DNA from 4 places in the Sporosarcina sp. AD_1 genome. Region 4 is predicted to be linked to each of the others. Evidence: riboswitches for the same ligand, from Rfam matches in the RefSeq annotation. Region 4 holds a riboswitch; each other region holds the start of a gene.
The links. A riboswitch is a leader RNA that binds a small molecule or an ion and turns the genes downstream of it on or off. The one in region 4 is predicted to bind cobalamin.
Positions count from the first base shown of each region.

Region 1 (3,100 bases), on a different contig from region 4:
CCTTTACACGTAGACTTACTGAAAATGCACCTAGTTTCATTCGAATCCTCCTAGAATTTATTTAAGAATGATATCCTTTCAAGTAACTTAGAAATCCTTCGTTATCGACAAGACATGTTCTTTGACAGCTTCCTTTTCTTCATCCGTCATAGGAGTTAAGCTGAAATGTTCTAACACCATCGTATTCTGTGCTTGAAAGTTCTCTACATTCTCATCAGTAATCAGTATCGTTGACGGTTCTTGAAGTTGCTTGTTGCGATTTTTAGTTTTCCCAGTTTGGGTTACTTTCGATATCGTAGAGGTTATATGCTTCACTTCGGTATTCAAATAATTCCCCTGTAAATCATAAAAGTCTTCAATTGTTTTACTGTCTGTTTTTATATAGTTCTTTCCTTCCTCATTTGTAGTGATCGCATTTACCCTCACATAACCGTTCTTTTCAAATAAACCGTTTTCTCTTTCTTCGGATGTTTCAGTGAAGAATGCTTCGATATGCTGGATCCTTTCCACTTTACTGCATCCATTCAAAAAAGAAATGGTTAGTATTAGTAAGCTTATTTCCATAAATTTTCTTTGCAACTCCACTTCTCCCTTCCGGACGGTAAGATAGCTCTCGTTACACCATCACACTAGCTATATCTCCTCATATACTTCTCGTCATTTCTCATTTGTTGCGTAGAACATCTTTTGATTAACCTTAAGCAGAGACAATGCATTTTTAGCAAAACACACATCATAAAAAACACTAGTGATTCTTGGAGTATTACACTCCGAAACGTATAGATTTTATATAAACAATCTGTAAAAGGACAAAAACTCTAGTATCCTTTTGTGGCAACTCTCTATTACAATCTGCTTGCTCCCTTAGTATTCGTTGTTTTCTTTGCACTCTCCATATTGTATCATTTGTTTTCCGAATTTTCTTTCTGCAGCATTTGAATCCTCTCTTCTTTTCGTTGCTTCATGTGATCAGTCACATGATGGATTCTTCTTTTGTTTACAAAGCCGGCAGGAGCCAGAAAAAATCGGGGGTATTAAATAGCTTGAACTTATGGAATCCCCGCATCACGCAACCTCCAAAGCATAAGTCTTCTATTTCAAATTAAGTTTACAAACTATATAACTTTCTATATACTTGGCATGAATCATAACATCAAAAAAATATTAGTAGATTTAGGTTTCTCAAGCAGCACCATCCATGCTATTGAGACGAAGAGGGAAGTTGGTGAGAGTCCAACACGAACCCGTCACTGTAATCGACTAGGAACACCACGTGAGTCCACTGTGCCAAAAGCATGGGAAGGAGTGGCTTTCCGCTACGTCGTAAGTCAGGAGACCTGCCTATTTCGATAATCAGCTTCCTCGGGAATGGGATTGCTTGAAGTGTCAGATTTGCCGTCCGTAACGATCGGATCATGCCGATCTTCCTTTTCATGCGCTTTCCTTCCGAGGAAAAGCGCTTTTTTGATGTTTACAATCCAGAGGAGGAAATTAGTTTGAACAACATGATGAAACGTTGGGGCTTGTTTAGTCTTATCTTCGTTCTATCCTTGGCGCTTTTAGCAGGCTGCGGATCGAATTCGGCTGACTCTCCCAAAACTCAAGAGGAAACACCGACTACAGAAACAACCTACCAAACCCAAGGGGAAGATCAAGATACTCCTCTTTTCCCAGCATCATTCACCGATGATGCCGGTCGTGAAGTAACCATTGAAAAAGAACCGGAAACCCTTATCTCTGTTCAAACGAGTAATACGGAGATTTTATATGCACTAGGGGCGGGCGATCGCCTTATCGGTGTATCAGATTACTGCAATTACCCACCGGAAGCTCTCGAAGTTCAAAAAGTGGGCGGACAAGATATGGATGCAGAGCTGATCATGACCCTTCAGCCGGACGTTATATTCGTTACAAAATACCATTTCGACAACCATGAAGACATTTTGAAACAATATGAAGAAGCGGGCATCAAAGTCGTTGTGACAGGCAGCGCCACATCGTTTGAGGACGCCTACCAAACAATGAGAATGCTTGCAACTGCCACTGGCACGCCAGACAAGGCTGAAGAAATTATTCAGGATATGAAAGATCGCCGTGCTGCGATAGAGGAAAAAGCGAAAGAAATCACTGAGTCGAAAAAAGTGTGGGTCGAAGTATCTCCTGGTCCCGACATCTTTACGACCGGCACGAATACATTCATGCATGAAATGCTGGAAACCATTCACGCTACCAATGCCGCGGAAGACCATGAAGGTTGGGTAAAACTTACGGAAGAAGAAATTGTTGCACTAAATCCTGATGTCATTATTACGACGTATGGCTATTATGTCGACAATCCTGCAGAAGGCGTATTGGCACGTGATGGCTGGAAGGAAGTCAATGCTGTTAAAAACAAACAAGTATTTGATGTTGACAGTGATACCGTCACACGTCCGGGTCCACGCTTAATTGAAGGAGTCGAGCAGCTTGCGAAACTTATTTATCCAGAAGTTTTTGGGGAATAAAATCAGTTGGCTTTATATCGCAAGTATCGGGGTTGTACTTTGTGCAACCCTTCTCGGCGTATTTATCAGCAGTGTAAAATTTCCGATCGCCACTATTCTACATATCGTTGCAGAGAAAACACTCGGCTTCGGCTGGCTGGCAGATGTTCCTAAGAATGAAGAACTGATCATTTGGAACATCCGTGTCCCGCGTGTGTTATTAGCCTTTTTAGTAGGCGCTTCACTATCGCTCGCAGGGGCCGCCTTCCAAGGGCTTTTGCGGAATCCTTTAGCCGATCCCTATACCATCGGTGTTTCATCAGGTTCAGCTCTAGGCGCTGTGACAGTTTTATTTTTCCAATACACCATTTGGGGACTGGGCGGATATACACTTCCTGTCGTAGCGATTGGTAGCGGATTTCTTACGTTATTCATCGTCTTCGGGCTCGTCCGGCTAAGCAGCAGAAGCCTGGCGATTGAAACGATCATCCTTGCGGGTATTATTGTCGGTGCTTTCGTCGGAGCGCTCACTTCCTTGATGATTGCCTTAGGGGACCGTGATGCGATGGCGCAAATCATCTACTGGCTGTACGGCAGTGTCGCGATGCGCGGATGGA
Region 1 is NZ_JBPVIR010000006.1:52,197-55,296, reverse strand. Features, by position in the region: gene ACSW3C_RS12605 (VOC family protein) at 1-40, opposite strand, end outside; gene ACSW3C_RS12600 (hypothetical protein) at 88-510, opposite strand; cobalamin riboswitch at 1,159-1,359, shown strand; gene ACSW3C_RS12595 (ABC transporter substrate-binding protein) at 1,509-2,504, shown strand; gene ACSW3C_RS12590 (FecCD family ABC transporter permease) at 2,467-3,100, shown strand, end outside.
Region 1: linked by a shared signal. The riboswitch ahead of ACSW3C_RS12595 (ABC transporter substrate-binding protein) and the one ahead of ACSW3C_RS10525 (ribonucleoside-diphosphate reductase subunit alpha) in region 4 are both predicted to bind cobalamin.

Region 2 (3,100 bases), on a different contig from region 4:
ATCCAAATCCGCCCGGTTCCGCTCGGGTAAAGCAGCGAGACGTTTACATGCGGCGGCACTTTCTTCAATATCGTCGCGTACGGATGCACGTGATTAATTGATGCCTTTAGTGATTATCTGGATTTCGGACAGTTTCTCGTCAGCAAAGGCGAGTGCTCCCTGAAGTGCCTCTTCTAGCTGTGTTTCGGATTTTAGTGAGACAGGCACATGCTGCAAGTTGCAGGAAGGCTGGATGCAAAGTTTATCAGCTGATACGAAGCGCAGCAGCTCATCTGCTATATCCAATTTCGCTCCAAGATCTGCCCGCCAAATATTGCGTCCGTCAATGAGGCCGGCTCCGAAATATTTATCTGCCGGAAAGCCAAACGTCCGCAAGTTCTTCAAGTTTGCCTCTCCGCCATGCACAAAATCGAGCCCAATGCCATCTACAGGAAGGGCGGTTGTCTCCTCATACCACTCGACTGCATCGAAATACGTTTGCAGCATGATTTTTACTTCCGGAACGGCTTTCTTTAGCTGGGAATAAATCTCCTTCACTGTCTTCATTTCATCGCGAGTAATGCTGGTAGATAAAATCGGTTCTTCAATTTGCACCCAATGCACGCCTTCTGCCGCAAGTTCCTTAACAATTTGCTCGTACAGCGGAAGCAACTGAAGAAGAAATGCGGGAATCTCGTGATCTTCATAACCCTTTGATAGTTTTAAAAATGTATAGGGGCCAATCAAGACAGGCTTGCCATCAATTCCGAGAACTTCCTTAGCTTCTCTGTATGCGGTTAGGGGCTTATTTTCCGTCAAGGTGAGTTTCCGGTGCCCATATTCCGGCACGATATAGTGATAGTTTGTATCGAACCATTTCGTCATTTCAGAGGCGACCGCTTCTTTATTTCCTCTGGCCATCGAGAAATAGGTTGTAAGCGATACCTGGCCGCCTCGCCAGTTGTATCGATCAGGAACCATGCCGAACATAACGGCGGTATCGAGCACGCGGTCATAGAAAGTGAAATCTCCAACGGGAATGACGTCAATGCCTGCCTCTTTTTGCTTTTGAAGGAAGGAAAGCCGCAGTTCCTTCATCGTTTGTACCAGTTCCTCCTCTTGAATCTTTTCGTTCCAGAACGCTTCAAGCGCGCGCTTCCATTCCCGGTTTTCACCGATATAGGGATATCCGATTGTGCTGCTGATTGTTGTCATGTAGTCCACCCTTTCTTATTTGATTGCATAAAAAAATACATTTCCAACGGGGAGTCAGAAATGTACGGTATTTTGAAAGGCATGCTCAAAAAAGCACGCACTTCGCCTGCGCGTATCCATCTAACACCTCCCTATCGACCGTAGGTTTACAGCGTTGTTGAACTAGGCTGGTATCTGGCTTCAGCACAAAGGCTGTCACAGTGGCGGGACCGCGCCGGATTCGATTGCTCACCGGCTTCCCATTTAAGATCTGAGACTTCTCAGATCACCTATTCCGTCTGCTATTCGATTTGATTAAAGGTAGCATGTCCAAATTTTTCTGTCAACCATTCTATCGAAATAGTTTTACAACTACGTTATGATGAAAGAAGGGAAGGGGGAAGGAAAATGGGGGGAATTCAAGGAGTCTTTATTGATCGGGACGGCACGATAGGGGGAACCGGACATTTTATTCATCCAAGAGATTTTACACTGTATCCCTTCAGTCGTGAGGCATTTGCCTTGTTGAAAAAACATCATATTAAGATGTTTGCTTGCACAAACCAGCATCGGATTAGCAAGGGCCAAGCCTCCACGCAGGAGTTTCTAGAGGAGTTCCAGTCGTATGGGTTTGATGATGCATTTATTTGTCCGCACAGTCCAGAAGACGGATGTCAATGCCATAAACCGAACCCGGGCCTATTGTGGGAAGCATCAAGGAAACACGGTATCGACCTATCGAATACGGCTTTTATTGGTGATGTTGGAGCGACGGACATGCTGGCAGCTCACGCAGTCGGTGCGAAGAAGATTCTCGTGTTAACTGGATGGGGGATAAGTTCTTGCACCGACTACAAGCATAAGTGGGCGGACATCGAGCCTGATTACATTGCTGAAAACCTGCTCGATGCAGTGAAATGGATTATTCAATATAACTGCGAAAAAACTGCGCTTGGGTTATGAAGTTCAGGCGCAGTTGACTTTTGTTTTATAATTTCTTGCATTTAATAATTAACGTTGTCGGCAGCTTTGTTGCTTTCTCATATGAGTACCAGCGATTTTCATGCTTTTCGCGATCTTCCTCTGTGAGAGCCACGTCCTCGATGACCCTCTCAATTTGAAAACCGTGGTCGGCGAGCGTATTGATATATGTACTTACTTTCAATTGCTGCATGATAGCGGGTGCGTGCCACGCTTCGTGATCATACGGACCTTCCTCGTGATACGACTTATCCAAGTGGAGGCCGCCATCCATTAGTCTCGCACGGCTATGCAGCGGATGCTCCCAGCTGAAAATGAAAGTCCCGCCTGTTTTCAAATATCGATGGACATTTTGGATGGTTGCCTGAAGATCTGTCGTCCAGCCGAGTGCAAAAATCGAGTAAACGATATCAAAATAATGGCTCGGCAAACCAGGATCTTTCTCCATTGGCGACTCGAATAATTGTACGGGTGTTGTCACATCGGTCAGCACATTTCTAGCTGTCTCGATCTGTGTATGGGATAAATCAACTCCCCATAACTCGGCGGCACCTCGTTCATTCATATAAAGCAGTGAATGGCCGCTTCCGCAGCCGATATCCAGCACTTTACATCCTGCCACATCCCCAAGTAGCTGCAAGTCTTCTTCGCTCGGCGCAAGCGGCCCATAGTCCGGAAGCGGATTGCGCCCATAAAAGCGATGTGCCACTTCATCCCAACTCATTTTGTTTACCTTCAATGTTTCTAAAACCATCAACTTAACCCCCTCGCTTCATACGAATATATATTCGATGTTTTTTACGGGATTCCTCTATTTTCGTTTATCATTATAAACACTTAATTTTTCTATCGTGTCGAAAATGGTAGTATAGGTTGCTTTAATGGTTTCTTCCGTTCGTATGTCATTGTAGAGTCCGAATTCATACGTTCTCAGATTGCCGACGAA
Region 2 is NZ_JBPVIR010000007.1:194,066-197,165, forward strand. Features, by position in the region: partial or broken gene metE (5-methyltetrahydropteroyltriglutamate--homocysteine S-methyltransferase) at 1-1,194, opposite strand, end outside; cobalamin riboswitch at 1,343-1,482, opposite strand; gene ACSW3C_RS15160 (HAD-IIIA family hydrolase) at 1,582-2,136, shown strand; gene ACSW3C_RS15165 (class I SAM-dependent methyltransferase) at 2,162-2,908, opposite strand; gene ACSW3C_RS15170 (hypothetical protein) at 2,966-3,100, opposite strand, start outside.
Region 2: linked by a shared signal. The riboswitch ahead of metE (5-methyltetrahydropteroyltriglutamate--homocysteine S-methyltransferase) and the one ahead of ACSW3C_RS10525 (ribonucleoside-diphosphate reductase subunit alpha) in region 4 are both predicted to bind cobalamin.

Region 3 (3,100 bases), 140 kb from region 4:
CCTATGAGAATCATAAATTTGCGGCGACGAACGTTGACGCCCAAATGATGCGCCCGCTCTTCGCCGAACAGCATGGCGTTCAGCTCTCGCCGGTTGAGCCAGAGGATGAAAGAGCCAATGATAACGAACGGCAGCACCATAACGATATATTTCCAGCCGCGCATCGACACGCTTCCTAACAGCCAGCCGATAATTTGCCGCAGCTCTTCCCCTGTCAGCGCAATCATTAGGGACAGAACCGAGCCGAGGAACGACCCGAAAATGATGCCCGTCAAGATGATCGTCTCCATCTTCATGGAACGGTCGACGAGTCTCGCAAATCCGAGAACAAGGAACATCGTTACCGCGGCGCCGACCATGCTAAAGATTGGCAACGTATACGCGCCCAGCATCGGAATGGATAAGCCAAAAAAGAGTGTCACAACCGCACCTACCGAGGCGCCGGATGACACTCCGAGGGTGTATGGATCGGCTAGCGGATTTTTCAGCAATCCTTGGAACGCAGCGCCCGCAATGGCAAGCGATGCACCGACAAGGCCAGCCAATAGGACACGCGGCATGCGGATTTTCCATAGGATATTCGTTGCTGTAGTATCCGACGAATCCCAGAACGTGCTCAGTGGCACTTTCACGGTTCCGATGGATACACCGAGCCATACCGCCACAGCCAGTGTGGCGGCACTCACGATGTAGGCGATGCCTGTTTTATTCACCGAACGCCTCTGGATAAATGGCTTTAGCCACTTCTTCCAGGCCAAGCGCCAGGCGAGGACCTGTCCGGCTCGTCATATTCTCATCAACTTGAATGACGCGGTCTTCTTTGACAGCTGTAATATCGCTGAAGCCGTCGCGGTTTTTCACGCTCTCCACGATATCCGGCACATAGCTGTACATGACGATGATGACGTCAGGGTTTTGCTTCACGATTTCTTCCGGGCTGATCAATGCCCAGCCATCTGCCGTCACAACGTTTTCAGCACCGATCATATCAAGCATTTCCTGCATGAATGTCCCTTTGCCAGGTGCATAAATGTCAGGTGCATCGGATGTTTCAACGAAGACACGCTTCTTTGTCTCGACGTCTTTCGTTTTCGCAACGACTTCGTCCACTTTCGCTTTCATGTCCGCTACGATTTTTTCAGCTTCTTCCGTCTTACCTGTTGCTTCTCCGATCGTGTTGATCGTTTCATATGTCTCTTCGAAGTTCATCGCATTTTTCACGACAAACACTGGAATGCCCGCGTCGCGGATTTGCTGCCAGCCTTCTTCACCGGAGCTTTGTCCCATTTCATTCGCGAACACAACGTCTGGGCCCATGGCAATAATCTGCTCGACATTGAATTGCATGCCGCCGACTTTTTCCTTTTCCAGTGCCTCTTCCGGATAGTTATCGAAGTCAGTAACTCCGACAATTTCATCATTCAAACCAAGAGCGAAAAGGATTTCTGTGTTGCTCGCTTGCAAGGAAACAATTTTCTTAGGTGCTTCCTCAAATGTAATTTCATTGCCAACCGCATCGGTCAATGTCACCGGGAACGCAGGAGCTGCCTGCTCGGCATCGCCAGCTGTCTGTCCACTTGTTTGCTCTGTTGCATCCTCTTTCTTCGGCTCATCCGACGTGCCACATGCCGTCAAAAGCAATACGGCAAATACAGCCGTCAACCAAAGCTGCCAAAACTTCTTCATTCTGTCTTCCTCCTATTGATTCCAAACAAAAATCCCCCGTCATATGAACGGAGGACAACGTCTAGTAAAAATTCGGCCGCGCCAAAGCGCACCGACTCTTCACCAAACCTATCCTCGTAGGGTTGCGGGTGATTCACAAAGGCAGGTCTCCTGGCTCGTACTTCAATCGCATACCGCGCCTTCCCGGATCAGATCCAGTGGCATCAGGCGGATAGCTCGCACTTACAGTGGCGGGACCGCGCCGGCTTCGAACCGGCTTCCCTTTTAACCCCGTCGTTGATGGCGGGGCACCTTCATGTTCGGATATGTAATTGTGTACGCAACCATTATACTATAAAACATTTCCTTGTCGATAGACGGAAAGTTGGAGAGGGATTTGCAAGTGTTGAGGAATGACGAGTTTCCTGTGTTTGTGGTGTGGCTTACATTCTGAGAACGGAGCGGCTGGTACGCGAAGAGGATTACGTAATTGGAAAGCTGATGGCGCGCTGAATGCACTTCACAATTTAAGGGGTTTCGGTTGTAGACTTGATACTGCGAGCATGCCTGGTGTGGAAGTGAGGGCGATTTATATTTGGGGCCGGGTGGATTTCATATGGCGAGGAAAACATACGAGCTGTATGGAACCGGATACGAGCGGTTACGAATTTATTGGAGAGGTTCGGAAGGAAATACGAGCGGTCGCAAGTCGAATACGAGCGGTAAAAAATTTTTACGAGAGGTTCAAAACGAGATTCGAGCGGTTACAAAGTTATTCGAGAGGTTGGAAGCGTGATTCGAGCGGTAAATGAAACATACGAGAGGTTCGGAAGCAAATACGAGCGGTTCGAAACGTGGTACGTCGGGTTACAAAATTCCCCTCAGCTGGCTGGACAAGATTCGAGCGGTCGCAAGTCGGATACGAGCGATAAAAAATTATTACGAGAGGTTCAAAACGTGATTTGAGCGGTTGCAAGTTGGATACGAGCGGTAAAAAAATTATACGAGAGGTTCAAAACGAGATTCGAGCGGTTACAAAGTTTTACGAGAGGTTCGAAACGTGATTCGAGCGGTAAACGAAATATACGAGAGGTTCGGAAGCAAATACGAGCGGTTACACAAATATCAAGCAGTTACGTCCTACATTCAAAGGTCCCCGTTCAGATGAATAACAAAACAACCCCCGCCTCTCCCGCGGAACCGGGAAAGACGGGGGTTTTCCTTACATTCTTTCAGGCGCTGCGACGCCGATGAGTTTCAAGGCGTTGGCAACTGTTGTGCGTGTTGCGGTGACGAGGGCCAGACGGGCTTCGGATAGGTCGCGGTTGTCTGGGTCGAGCACTTTTTCTGCGTTGTAGAAGCTGTGGAAGGTAGCCGCCAGCTCCTGGATGTATGTTGCGATGCGGTGTGGCGAGCGCAGGCGTGCTGCGTCCGC
Region 3 is NZ_JBPVIR010000004.1:273,408-276,507, forward strand. Features, by position in the region: gene ACSW3C_RS09835 (FecCD family ABC transporter permease) at 1-713, opposite strand, end outside; gene ACSW3C_RS09840 (ABC transporter substrate-binding protein) at 706-1,686, opposite strand; cobalamin riboswitch at 1,810-1,996, opposite strand; gene ACSW3C_RS09845 (hypothetical protein) at 2,282-2,461, shown strand; gene ACSW3C_RS09850 (hypothetical protein) at 2,458-2,631, shown strand; gene argS (arginine--tRNA ligase) at 2,888-3,100, opposite strand, start outside.
Region 3: linked by a shared signal. The riboswitch ahead of ACSW3C_RS09840 (ABC transporter substrate-binding protein) and the one ahead of ACSW3C_RS10525 (ribonucleoside-diphosphate reductase subunit alpha) in region 4 are both predicted to bind cobalamin.

Region 4 (3,100 bases):
GCCGAGCTTTCTAAACGACTCATTCAAGAAAAAGGGTTCACAATTGTGGCAGTGGAAGGGGATTGGCCGGCTGCTGCGTCCGTGAACCGCTATGTCAAAGGGTTTGAAGAGAACGAATCCGCGCAAGATGTATTGCTACAATCTTTCGAACGCTGGCCGACGTGGATGTGGGTGAATGAAGAGGTGAGGGACTTCATCGAGTGGTTGAAGCTTCATAATGATTCGTTGCCCGATAAGGAGAAGACAGGTTTTTACGGTATCGATATGTACAGTTTGTATGAATCGATTGATGAGCTGCTTCGATTTTTATCTGAAAATCCGCAATTTGGAGCCGATCTAAACTTAGCAAGACAGGCGTTCTCCTGTTTCGAGCCATATAATCGGATGCCCGAGCATTATGCTCTGTCGACCGCTCATTTTTCCGATGAGTGCATTAGTGAAGTTGCTACGCTGCTGTCATCCATCCGAAGGAATGAAGAGCGTTTTGCCAGTCACCATGAAGAAGATCTGAACGTCACGATGAATGCCCTCGTCGCCAAAAATGCGGAGGCTTATTACCGGGAAATGATGCAAGACGACGCGATCTCTTGGAATACACGCGATTTGCATATGGTAGAAGCCATCAATGAATTAAAGAAATACCATGGGCCTGATGCTAAGCTGATTATTTGGGAACACAATACCCATATTGGCGACGCGTCCGAAACATCTATGAAAGACGACAACATGATCAATGTTGGCCAGCTCATTCGTGAGGAATACGGGCATAACCGCACGTTTGCCATTGGATTTGGGACCTACGAAGGATCAGTCATTGCAGCCGATAGCTGGGGCGCTCCTCTGGAAAGAATGACGGTTCCGCCTGCTAAGTTCAATACTTGGGAAGGGCAGATGCACGCAGCTGGTGCAGAGGATAAAGTGGTTTTATTCACAGACGATAACCGTCAGCTGTTCAATGAATGGATTGGCCACCGTGCCATTGGGGTTGTCTACAATCCAGAATTCGAAGCGTATGGAAATTTTGTCCCTTCGCGTGTTGGCAGCCGATATGATGGGTTTATTTTTTTAGACCAGTCAACTGCGTTATATCCTTTTTGAGCCGTGCAGCTGCTTGCACGGCTTTTAGTTTTATTGATAAAATTAGGTGCAGCCTACCTTAGAAATGTTTCAAGTTAGTAGAAATCCTCTCAAAAAATAATTCAAATTCTTTTTACCTATTTACGATTAAACCACAACATGTTAGGGTAGTAGATGTACATAAAGCACAACATATAGTATTTAACGATAGATTGGTACCGTATTCGGTTTAATAGGGAATCCTTAAATTGGAGCTGTCCCCGCAACTGTACGTGCTGACGACCTGCTGACAACCACTGTGGCAATGCCATGGGAAGGGAGCGGGGAGGAGGAAGCGCAAGCCAGTAGACCTGCCGTCCATCGTGAAGCGACACTTTCTTCGGGGGTTGAGAGGTGGGAGCGAGCGGGTTTTTCGCCTTTCCATCCGAAGGGGGTTCGACCTGATCTGTTTCCTACATACATCCATTAGCGATGTCTCACCGAAAAGGTGGGGCGTCGTTTTTTTTATTCCCTAACATCCTATAAGTAGGAAAGGAGCCAAACTGATGACAATGATTCAAGAAAACACAAAGGTGACTGACATTCTGGCGCAATTGAAGGAGGAATTCGGCGAGGGCCAAATTACTGCTTTGGAAACGGCGAGTGATAAATGGTTGGAACGCCATCCAGGCGGAAGCCAGGAAAACTGGGCAAAAGCAATGGTTTTGGAGGCGCTTAGCAATATTGATGAAGCGTCCACCCATTGGACATTTGTGGCATCCCGCATTTACTTGGACTCTGTTTACGAACAGCAGCGGGCCATTCGCGGCACAGATGTATACGCTGATTTTGCCGGTCACGTTGAAAGGCTCGTCCGACAAGGATTGTATACACCAGAACTGCTCGATCGATATTCTGCAGAAGAGCTGGCCACTATCGGGACATTTATCGAGCCCGAGCGGGACAAGCTGCTTACATATATTGGACTGAAAACGTTAATGGACCGCTACGCGGCTGTTGATTTTAATAAAAAACCGGTGGAGCTGCCACAAGAACGCTGGCTCATCATTGCCATGACGCTTATGCAAAAGGAGACTGATAATCGTCTTGGCAAAATTGCGGAAGCCTACTGGGCGATGAGCAACCTGTATATGACCGTCGCGACACCGACGCTTGCAAACGCGGGCAAGCCGCATGGTCAATTGTCCAGCTGCTTTATCGACACAGTGGACGACTCCTTGCAAGGCATTTACGACAGTAATACTGATATTGCGAATCTCTCAAAATACGGTGGGGGCATCGGGGTCTACATGGGCAAAGTGCGCTCCCGCGGTTCATCTATCAGAGGATTCAAAGGGGCATCGAGCGGCGTCCTTCCTTGGATCAAACAATTGAACAATACGGCGGTAAGCGTCGATCAACTCGGACAGCGCCAAGGTGCCATTGCCGTCTACCTCGATGTGTGGCATAAGGACATCTTCACGTTTCTCGATTTGAAGCTGAACAACGGGGATGACCGCTTGCGTGCACATGACATTTTCACAGGCGTCTGCCTGCCGGATATTTTCATGGAGCAGGTCGAAGCACGCGGAGACTGGCATTTATTCGATCCGCATGAAGTCCGGACGGTAATGGGCTACTCCTTGGAAGATTTTTATGATGAGACAAAAGGGTCTGGATCGTTCCGTGAAAAGTACGAGGAGTGCTCAAACCATCCACAATTGACGAAAGAGACTGTACCTGCGATCGAAGTGATGAAGCGCATTATGCGCAGTCAGCTTGAAACGGGCACGCCGTTCATGTTCTACCGGGATGAAGTGAACCGGATGAACCCGAATAAGCATGAGGGCATGGTGTATTCAAGTAATCTCTGTTCAGAAATCATGCAAAATCAAAGCGCAACACAATTCGAATCGGTCACGCTTGAAGATGATATCGTCGTCACACGATCGAAGCCGGGTGATTTTGTTGTGTGTAACCTATCTTCCATCAACTTGGGACGGGCGGTCCCAGCAGGTGTATTGGAACGGCTTCTTACGATTCA
Region 4 is NZ_JBPVIR010000004.1:409,697-412,796, reverse strand. Features, by position in the region: gene ACSW3C_RS10530 (erythromycin esterase family protein) at 1-1,098, shown strand, start outside; cobalamin riboswitch at 1,273-1,449, shown strand; gene ACSW3C_RS10525 (ribonucleoside-diphosphate reductase subunit alpha) at 1,629-3,100, shown strand, end outside.